DNA from 3 places in the Rhizobium sp. P1_B8 genome. Region 2 is predicted to be linked to each of the others. Evidence: riboswitches for the same ligand, from Rfam matches in the RefSeq annotation. Region 2 holds a riboswitch; each other region holds the start of a gene.
The links. A riboswitch is a leader RNA that binds a small molecule or an ion and turns the genes downstream of it on or off. The one in region 2 is predicted to bind cobalamin.
Positions count from the first base shown of each region.

Region 1: another riboswitch for cobalamin. It lies ahead of cobU (bifunctional adenosylcobinamide kinase/adenosylcobinamide-phosphate guanylyltransferase); the one in region 2 lies ahead of nrdH (glutaredoxin-like protein NrdH).
Region 3: another riboswitch for cobalamin. It lies ahead of bluB (5,6-dimethylbenzimidazole synthase); the one in region 2 lies ahead of nrdH (glutaredoxin-like protein NrdH).

Region 1 covers NZ_JBFTZZ010000003.1:59,800-63,072, forward strand. The annotation lists gene cobW (cobalamin biosynthesis protein CobW) at 1-819, opposite strand, end outside; gene cobU (bifunctional adenosylcobinamide kinase/adenosylcobinamide-phosphate guanylyltransferase) at 824-1,348, opposite strand; cobalamin riboswitch at 1,510-1,906, opposite strand; gene AC1D2N_RS05915 (chloride channel protein) at 2,165-3,273, shown strand, end outside.
Region 2 covers NZ_JBFTZZ010000035.1:11,371-14,643, reverse strand. The annotation lists gene AC1D2N_RS30400 (heavy metal translocating P-type ATPase) at 1-1,090, shown strand, start outside; cobalamin riboswitch at 1,333-1,556, shown strand; gene nrdH (glutaredoxin-like protein NrdH) at 1,822-2,043, shown strand; gene nrdI (class Ib ribonucleoside-diphosphate reductase assembly flavoprotein NrdI) at 2,058-2,462, shown strand; gene nrdE (class 1b ribonucleoside-diphosphate reductase subunit alpha) at 2,441-3,273, shown strand, end outside.
Region 3 covers NZ_JBFTZZ010000013.1:103,539-106,811, forward strand. The annotation lists gene AC1D2N_RS17045 (phosphatase PAP2 family protein) at 1-194, shown strand, start outside; partial or broken gene AC1D2N_RS17050 (molybdopterin-dependent oxidoreductase) at 304-981, opposite strand; gene bluB (5,6-dimethylbenzimidazole synthase) at 978-1,664, opposite strand; cobalamin riboswitch at 1,707-1,894, opposite strand; gene AC1D2N_RS17060 (MFS transporter) at 2,069-3,273, shown strand, end outside.

The DNA of each region.
Region 1 (3,273 bases), on a different contig from region 2:
GACGAAACCGGCGGGATCGGCAATGGCTCCGAGATCGACGACAAAGCTGTCGAATTCGTCGTGATCGTGCGGCGCGCCATCCTCATGCTCCAGCTCGTGATGCGACTTGCGATTGGCGACATCGTCCTCCGTGCCGATGCCAAGGCCGAGCAAGATGCCGGCTGACACCTCGCCATTTCTCGCCTCGATCATCACGGGCTTGCGCACCGTGCGGGAGGCGACCTCGTCGCGCACCCTGATAAGGCCCGCAGCGTCGATTAGGTCGGTCTTGTTGAGCACGATGAGGTCGGCGCAGGTGAGCTGGTCCTCGAACAGCTCCTCGATCGGGCTTTCGTGATCGAGCGATTCATCCTCGGCACGGCGCGCATCGACGGCATCATGGTCGTCGGCAAAACGGCCGGCGGCAACGGCAGCACTATCGACCACCGTGATGACACCGTCGACGGTCACCTGGGTGCGAATGTCGGGCCAGTTGAAGGCGGCGACCAGCGGCTGCGGCAAAGCAAGGCCCGAGGTTTCGATGACGATATGGTCGGGCCGCTGTTCGCGTTCGAGCAGCTTCGTCATCGTCGGGATGAAGTCGTCCGCGACCGTGCAGCAGATGCAGCCATTGGTGAGCTCGATAATGTCGTCCTCGGTGCAATTGTCTGCACCGCAGCCCTTCAGCACGTCGCCGTCGACGCCGAGATCGCCGAATTCGTTGATAATCAGCGCAATCTTCTTGCCGCCGGCATTGGTCAGCAGGTTGCGGATCATCGTCGTTTTGCCGGCACCGAGGAAGCCGGTAATGACGGTTGCGGGAATCTTCTGCTGGTTCATGGACTTAACCCTTCATTTTCAGCGGCAGGCCTGCCGCGATGAAATAAACTTCGGCGGCCCTCGCCGCGATCGATTGGTGCAGCCGGCCGGCATGATCGCGAAAATCCCGCGCCATACGATTATCCGGCACGATGCCGAGACCGACCTCGTTGGAAACGAAAACGAGCCGCGCCTGCGCGGCGGGCAGGAAATCGGCAAGTGCGGCAAATTCCGCCGCCATGTCGCGCTCCTCGATCATCAGATTGGTGACCCAGAGCGTCAGGCAATCGATCAGCACGATGCGCCCTTCGCCGTCGATGGCGGTAAGCTTGCCGACAAGATCGAGCGGCTCCTCATGCGTCGTCCAGGACGGACCGCGATCGGCCTTGTGTTGCGTGATGCGCGCCTGCATCTCCTCGTCCCAGGCCCGTCCGGTGGCAAGGTAGTGGCGATCCAGATCGGTCGCGGTGACGAGGGATTCGGCGAACCGGGACTTGCCGGAGCGCGCGCCGCCAAGGATGAAGACGGTGTTGGAGGGGGCAGCCGTCATGCCGGCGTTGCCTTCTGAATAGATGCCGCGCAAGCCGCAACGGAAGACGCCGGCGGCTGTAGGGCCCCGCCAAATCGCGCCGCACCAGGCTGCGCTGAATTCAATCGTTCAGCCAAGACAACCTCCGTGCTGGCAACGGGCATAGTGCCCAGGTGTGGGCTTCGCGCCCGGCACGCATGGCAGGTCTCCTGGCTCGCAGTTATCGGCCGCGATCGGGGCAGACCGGAAACCGGTCGCCCTGATCGTGCCAGCGGATCATCCTCGCCTTCCCGGCTGCATCGGTGAAAAAGTGGACGATTCGTAGACTTGAGAGGCGTCCGACCCCGGTTGATCACCATGCATATCCAGTGGCTTTTCCGGCATGTCGTCCGTCCCGCCCGCCTGCAGGATTGCAGGCTGTCGGCAGAAAAGGCTTCACGCCGGATGGACGACCCTGACCGCACTACAGTCGCGGGGTCGGCTGTGATGAAGGCGCCCGGCTTGGGTCCGCCCCGTCACATTCCCTTTTCATCCGGAAGGGCGTAATACCGATCCGGAACCATCCGTTATGTCAGGATGGTCGGGCGACCATCCGTTGAGGGATGGTTAGGCAAGCTCAGAGGTGAAGTCAACCGGCCTTGGCGACCGGGCAATGGCCGGCCAGAGGAAGCAACTCCGCCAACACGACTTACTCTACCTAAAATATCGTCATTTATCATAGACTTACGTCATAAAAATTTGTCCCCGCCGCCGGCTTTTCGCCGCAATTGCGTCGCAAGCGGACTGCGCGACCATCTCTGCCCTTGACCGGGCCTCTCCCCGCCTAGTTGTCTAGCCATGCTTATGAAATTGGATCGGCGCCGTTTTCGTGCGCTGCGTGTTTTCTTCGATCCGGGACGCCTGCGGGCGCTGACCCGCCGTAGCGAGGTTGGCCTGTCGCTGGCGGGCGCCGTCGTCGGCATCATCTCGGGTCTCGCCGTCACCGGCATGAGTTACGTCTCCAACGAGCTGCATCAGCTGGTCTTCGGCATATCAGACAGCGAACGGCTGAGCTCGTCCGAGATCGAGAACAAGATGCTGCTGCTCACTGCCCCCGTCATTGGCGGCGCCCTGCTCGGCATGTTGCTCCTAGTGCTGGCGAAACGACGCAAGAAGCCGATGGTCGACCCGATCGAGGCCAATGCGCTGCATGGCGGCCGCCTGTCCTTGACCGACAGCATCATCGTTGCCGTGCAGAACCTGATCTCCAACGGTTTCGGCGCCTCCGTCGGCCTGGAGGCCGGCTATACCCAGCTTGCCGCCGGCCTCGCCTCCAAATTCGGCCTGAAGCTGCAGCTTCGCCGCTCGGACCTGCGCACCCTCGTTGGCTGCGGCGCGGCGGGCGCCATCGCCGCCGCCTTCAACGCGCCGCTGACCGGCGCTTTCTATGCCTTCGAGCTGATCATCGGCACCTATACGATCGTGTCGCTGACGCCTGTCGTCGTCTCCGCCCTTGTCTCCACCCTGATCGCAAGGCTGCTTGCCGGCAGCGATTTCACCATCGATATCGGCAGCTTCGGCTCGGTCGTGCCAGCCGATTATATCCCGGCACTGCTGCTCGGTGCTTTCTGCGCCGGTGTCGGCATCCTGATCATGCAGGGCGTCGCCTTTGTCGAAGAGCTGGCGCGCAAGAGCTCGATCGCCCCACCCTTCCGCCCGGCACTCGGCATCATCATCGTCGGGCTGTTGGCGATGATCTCACCGCAGGTGCTCTCGGCCGGCCACGGCGCGTTGCATCTCAACCTTTCCCGTGAGGTGGCGATCCCGACGCTGATCGGCCTCTTCCTCTTGAAATCCTTCGCCTCGGCGATCTCGATCGGCTCCGGCTTCAGGGGTGGGCTGTTCTTCGCCTCGCTGTTCATGGGCGCCCTGCTCGGCAAGCTCTTCGCCTATTGCGGCCCCTATTT
Region 2 (3,273 bases):
GTGGGGCGAATGGGTCTATAAGGGCCTTGCGATCCTTTTGATCGGCTGCCCCTGCGCGCTCGTCATCTCGACGCCGGCGGCGATCGCCGCCTCGCTTTCATCCGGTGCGCGGCGCGGGCTGCTGATGAAGGGCGGCGCGGTGTTGGAAACGCTCGGCAAGGTGACGATGGTCGCCTTCGACAAGACAGGCACGCTGACAGAAGGCAAGCCTCAGGTGACCGACATCATTTCCTTTGGCCTGAGCGAGGCGCAGGTGTTGTCGCGCGCGGCGGTGCTGGAGCAGGGTTCCAGCCATCCGCTGGCGCTGGCGATCCTCAACCGCGCCAAGGCGGATGGCGTTCCCGTGCCGCCGGCCTTCGAGCTGGAAGCGCTGCCGGGCAAGGGTGTCAGCGGCAAAGTCGGCGGTGAGGCGCTGGATCTGCTGTCGCCGCCTGCCGCCCGCGAGCGCGGGACGCTCAGCGCGGAACAGGATGCACGCATCACGGCGCTGAACGACGAGGGCAAGAGCGTGTCGGTGCTGCTCGTCAACGGTGTTGCGGCCGGCCTGATCGCCATGCGTGACGAGCCGCGTGAGGATGCCGAGGCCGGGCTCGCTGCCCTCAAATCAGCAGGCGTCAAGGCGATGATGTTGACGGGCGACAACAAGCGGACGGCAGCAGCCGTTGCCGGTATGCTCGGCATCGACTGGCGCGGCGAGATGATGCCGGAGGATAAGCAGCGGGTCGTTGGCGAATTGAAGCGCCAGGGCTTCATCGTCGCCAAGGTCGGCGACGGTATCAACGATGCTCCGGCGCTGGCCGCTGCCGATATCGGCATCGCCATGGGTGGCGGCACCGATGTGGCGCTGGAGACGGCGGATGCTGCCGTGCTGCACGGACGCGTTGGCGACGTGGCGCGGATGATCGAACTTTCCAAACGCACGATGCGCAACATCCTGCAGAATATCACCATCGCACTCGGGCTGAAGGCGGTGTTTCTGGTGACGACGATCATAGGGATCACCGGGCTCTGGCCAGCGATTCTCGCCGATACCGGCGCCACAGTGCTGGTGACGATCAATGCGCTACGATTGCTTCGAATAAAGATATAAACATTCCTGACTTCATCCCTCCGGCATTCGTCACCGATGGGATGTCCCATCGACGATTCGGGCCCGATCTCGAATCGAAAATCGCGGGACCGGCCATAGGTAGGCTCTCCTCGTCGGGACTTTCTCCACAGCCTGATTTCTTTAAGCTTTGGTTAGCCATGATTTTCACAGGAACGTAGCGATTTCAAACCTGTCGTAACGCAATGCACAAACCATCCGTTGACGCGAATTTGGATTGGCGTACTATATCTAGTGTTCGAGGTTCCGTCGATTCGTGAGGATCGGCGGCTAAGACGGGAATTCGGTGCGCTTCGCCATCATGGCGCGGCAATGCCGGGGCTGCCCCCGCAACTGTAAGCGGCGAGCAACTGTCCGATTTCAGGTCACTGGAGCATGATGCTCCGGGAAGGCTGGGCAGGCGCTTTGACCCGTGAGCCAGGAGACCTGCCTCGAACGAAACGTCCACGGGCGGGGTGTCCGGAAGGTCGCGTTGCATGGCTGCGGGGAATCTCCGCATCGCGTTTCGCAGGCCCGAACCTCCGCATGAGCCACTTCGGGGTGAAGTCATGTCAGTATTTCAGTTCAGGCCGCCACCCGCTAGAGGTAGAGGGCGGAGTACGCCCAGCGGCTGAACAGCCGCACAGCTCAAAATCATCAGAAAATTTTTCGACGGATATCGACAGATTTCCGATCGATGTCCTGCGCCCAATCGCATCGTCACGAGGAATATCATGACCATTACCGTCTACAGCAAGCCTGCCTGCGTCCAATGCACTGCCACCTACCGCGCCCTCGACCGTCTGGGCGTCGATTATGACATCGTCGATATCTCGCAGGATGCCGAAGCGCTCGATCGCGTCCGTAGCCTCGGCTACATGCAGGCACCTGTCGTCATCGCCGGCGAGCAGCATTGGGCGGGCTTCCGTCCCGACATGATCAGCGCGCTCTCCTGACCTGAGGACAAGCGATGGGCTTGATTGTCTATTATTCCAGCCGATCCGAGAACACCCATCGGTTCGTCGCCAAACTCGGTCTGCGCGCGGCGCGCATTCCGCCAGGTGGCGCAGACGCGTTCCATATCCGCGAACCCTTCGTGCTGATCGTGCCGACCTATAGCGGCGACGGCGGCAAGGGTGCCGTTCCCAAGCAGGTGATCCGTTTCCTCAACGATGCGGAAAACCGAGGACACATCCGCGGCGTGATCGCCGCGGGCAACAGCAATTTCGGCGAGACATACGGGCTCGCCGGCGACGTGGTCTCGCAGAAATGCCAAGTGCCGTACCTTTACCGGTTCGAGCTCATGGGTACCGAAGACGACGTCGCCAAGGTCAAACACGGAATGGAACGATTTTGGACACGGGAACAAACCTGAAGCGGGATGCGGGCGCAAAACCGCATCAAACTTTTGCTCAGCCCGCCGGGGAAAGGCCGCCGAAGGCAGCCGAAACGCTCGACTATCACGCGCTGAACGCGATGCTGAACCTCTATGACGATGGGGGGCGGATTCAGCTCGACAAGGATCGTTTGGCGGCCAAGCAATATTTCCTCCAGCATGTGAACCAGAACACGGTGTTCTTCCACAATCTGAGGGAAAAGCTCGATTACCTCGTGACCGAGGGATATTACGAGCAGGAGGTTCTCGACCAGTATTCCTTCAATTTCGTGCGGGATCTGTTCGACCAGGCCTATGCCAAGAAATTCCGTTTCCCGACCTTCCTCGGCGCCTTCAAATATTACACCAGCTATACGCTGAAGACCTTCGACGGCAAGCGCTATCTCGAGCGCTATGAGGACCGCATCTGCATGGTGGCTCTGGCCTTGGCGCGTGGCGACGAGGCCCTTGCCCGCGACATGGTCGACGAGATCATTTCCGGCCGTTTCCAGCCGGCGACGCCGACCTTCCTCAATGCCGGCAAGAAGCAGCGCGGCGAACTGGTTTCCTGCTTTCTGCTGCGCGTCGAGGACAATATGGAATCGATCGGCCGGTCGATCAATTCGGCGCTGCAATTGTCGAAGCGCGGCGGCGGTGTGGCGCTGTCGCTGACGAATATCCGCGAGGCGGGCGCGCCGATCAAGCATATCGAGAACCAGTCCTCGGGCATCATCCCGGTGATGAAGCTGCTCGAAGACAGTTTCTCCTATGCCAACCAGCTCGGGGCGCGGCAGGGCGCGGGTGCGGTCTA
Region 3 (3,273 bases), on a different contig from region 2:
CTGCCCGATGCGAGGTGCTTGCCTATCTGTTCCCCGACCAGGCGGAGTTCATCCGAACGGTCGGCAAGGAAGCGGGCGATTCCCGCATCTGGGCCGGCATCCACTATGAAATGGACAACCGGGCCGGTGCCGCACTTGGCAAAGCAGTCGCCGGGAAATTCATCGAGCGGGCAAAAAAAGACGGGGCAGACTAGCGGAAGGGCCGCTAGCGCCTTTCTCCCGAAATGTCGCAATCCTAAGCGAAGGGTTCTCGGTGGAACGTTCCGTTCACTCAGCAGCCGACGTGCGAGGCAGCAACGTTTCTCAAACGATGCGGATGCGGCGCGTCACCTGGCCATTGCTTTCCCAGTATGTGTGCTTTTTGGCGATCAAGGGATCGTCCATCGCCGGTTGAATTTGCCCTGCGGTACTGATCGCGCGCGAGGTCACCGTGTGTTCTCCAGGCGAGGGATTTGGCCAATCCAGTGACCAAATCTTCCAGGCGTATTCGGCCTCCTCGCTGTGATCGATGACTGCCGGCATCCAGGGCCCTTGATCAATTTTCAGTTCGACCCGGTCGATCGGTGCACCCCAGGCTGCGCCGACGACCCGGTGACCCGAGTCGTTGCGCGTGACCTTGGCGGGCGCGGATTTCAGCAAGGCCCGGCCGACCGAGGTCTCGGCCCGCACAGTCTCGCCTTTGTGCTCTTCCTCCCGGATGGTGACATAGTCGCGGCCCATCAGCAGGCTCATGAAGCGGGTGTCGCGAACCTCGATGCCCTTCAGCCACTTGACGTTGGCAATCCCGTACCAGCCCAGAGTTATCAGCCGCAGCGGGAAACCGTTGGGGGCAGGCAGGGTCGCTCCGTTCATTTCGTAGCAGAGCAGATTGTCGGGGTTCATCGCGTCTGCGAGCGACATGCTGCGAGCGAAGTTCTGTTGCATCTTGATGTCGCGAATCGTGACCTCGCCTTTGTCGGTGCCGAAGAAGACGACCTCTAGGTGTTCAGTCCCCATCCATCATGGAAGACGAGTTCCTCGAGCGGCAGCCGCTGCCGCCAGCCTTTGACGGACAGTTCCGGCTCGTCATAGAGCCGGTCGACGAAACCGGCACAGAGCCAGGCGACCACCTCGATATGCTGGGGTATGCCGAGAATGCTCTTCAGCTCGCCTTCATGAAAGATGCTGACCCAGCCGATCCCGACCCCTTCCGCCCGCGCCGCAAGCCAGAGATTCTGGATGGCGCAAACTGTGGAATAGCTATCCATCCTGGGATTGTGCGTGCGCCCCAGCACGACGCTGCCGCTGCGGGTAGGATCGCAGGTCACGCATATGCCGAGCGGCGCCTCGACAATGCCTTCGAGCTTGAGCGAGCGGTAGGCCTGCCGTCGTTCACCTTCGAACATCAGCGCCGCCTCCTCGTTGGCCCTCGCAAAAGCATCCCGGACGCGCGCCCGCACGGTTGCGCTTTTCACCAGAATGAAATTCCACGGCTGCATAAAGCCGACGGAGGGTGCATGATGGGCAGCCGTCAGCAGCCGCTGCACAAGGTCATCCGGCAAGGGATCGGGCAGGAACTCGCTGCGAACGTCGCGCCGCGTCATGATCGCATGATAGACGGCCTCGCGTTCGGCCAAGGAAAAACCGGACGCCGCCGAAAGGGCATCCTCATCAAAGGGTCGCATCGTCAAATCCCCAACAACGCAACCGCCCCGCCGTCCGCGCGGATCGGTCTATCTAGCCAGGCCGGTCTTCTGACTCGGCGTCATCCGCCTGCCGCAGCCTTCCCGGCGAGAAGCCAGTGGCGTGATGAAGCGGCAAGCGTCGGCCTTACAGCGTTGGGCACGTTCCGGCTTTGCACCGGATTCCCGATTCTCCCGCCTGGACGGCGGGCACCTGACGGCGCATCTATTTCAGGAAAGCGCGGCGGCGGCAAGCCGGCCCTCATACCGCCGACACGTTGCATGCGACATCGACTTCATGGACAGAGGCGCATCGCTGCCTTAGAAACAAACCCATCCTGACCGACGCCCATGGCGCCGCACTTTTTCTCTTTGCACTTTGGTTGCCCGTGCCCCGCCTCACGCCCATGATCCTTGCGGTCGCCCTGTTCATGGAACAGATGGATTCGACCGTGATCGCCACCAGCCTACCGGCGATCGCAGCCGATATCGGCACCTCGCCGATCGCGCTGAAGCTCGCCGTTACCAGCTATCTCGTGGCGCTGGCGATCTTCATCCCGATCAGCGGCTGGATGTCCGATCGTTTCGGCGCGCGCAACATCTTCCGCATGGCGATCTTCGTTTTCATGATCGGCTCGATCGCCTGCGCCTTTTCCAATTCGATCACGGCCTTCGTGATCTCACGCCTGATCCAGGGCGCCGGCGGCTCGATGATGACGCCGGTCAGCCGCCTGCTGCTGGTCCGGGGAACGCCGCGTCACGAACTCGTCGATGCCATGGCCTGGCTCACCATTCCAGCGTTGATCGGTCCGATCATGGGTCCGCCGATCGGCGGCTTCCTCACAACCTACCTCACCTGGCACTGGATCTTCTGGATCAACGTCCCGATCGGCGTGCTCGGCATCATCCTCGTCACCCGTTTCCTGCCGGCGGTCGAGCCGCGCACTCTGCGGCCGATGGACTTCCCCGGCTTCTTCCTTTGCGGCCTAGGCTTCTCCGGCTTCGTCTTCGGCCTGTCGGTGATCAGCCTGCCGGCCGTGCCCGTTATCTACGGTTATGTCACGGTTGCGATCGGCATCCTTGCCGGCCTCCTCTACCTCCTGCATGCCCGCCGCGTGCCTTATCCGCTTCTCGATCCGAAGATGTTTCGTTACCCGATGTTTCGGGCGGCGATCCTCGGCGCCTCGAATTTCCGCATGGGACTTGGCGCCCTGCCTTTCCTGATGCCGCTGATGCTCCAGCTCGGCTTCGGCCTGACACCGCTGCAATCGGGCTCGGTCACCTTCGTCAGCGCGCTCGGCTCCATGGGTTCGAAATTCGCCGCCTCGCGCACCTTCAACGCCTTCGGCTTCCGCACAGTGATCTCCCTCACCACCTTGCTGGCGGCGATCTTCCTCGGCATCAACGGCCTTTTCACCGCCGAAACGCCACTGTTCCTGATCATGGCCTGCCTGCTGATCGGCGGCCTGTTCCGCTCCATGGCTTTCTCGGGCGTCAACGCCATGGCCTTCGGCGACGTCGATGATGCCGACAGCAGCCAGGCAACCGCAATCAATGCCGTTGCCCAGCGTATCTCCATGGCGATGGGTGTGGCGATCGCCGGCGGCATCCT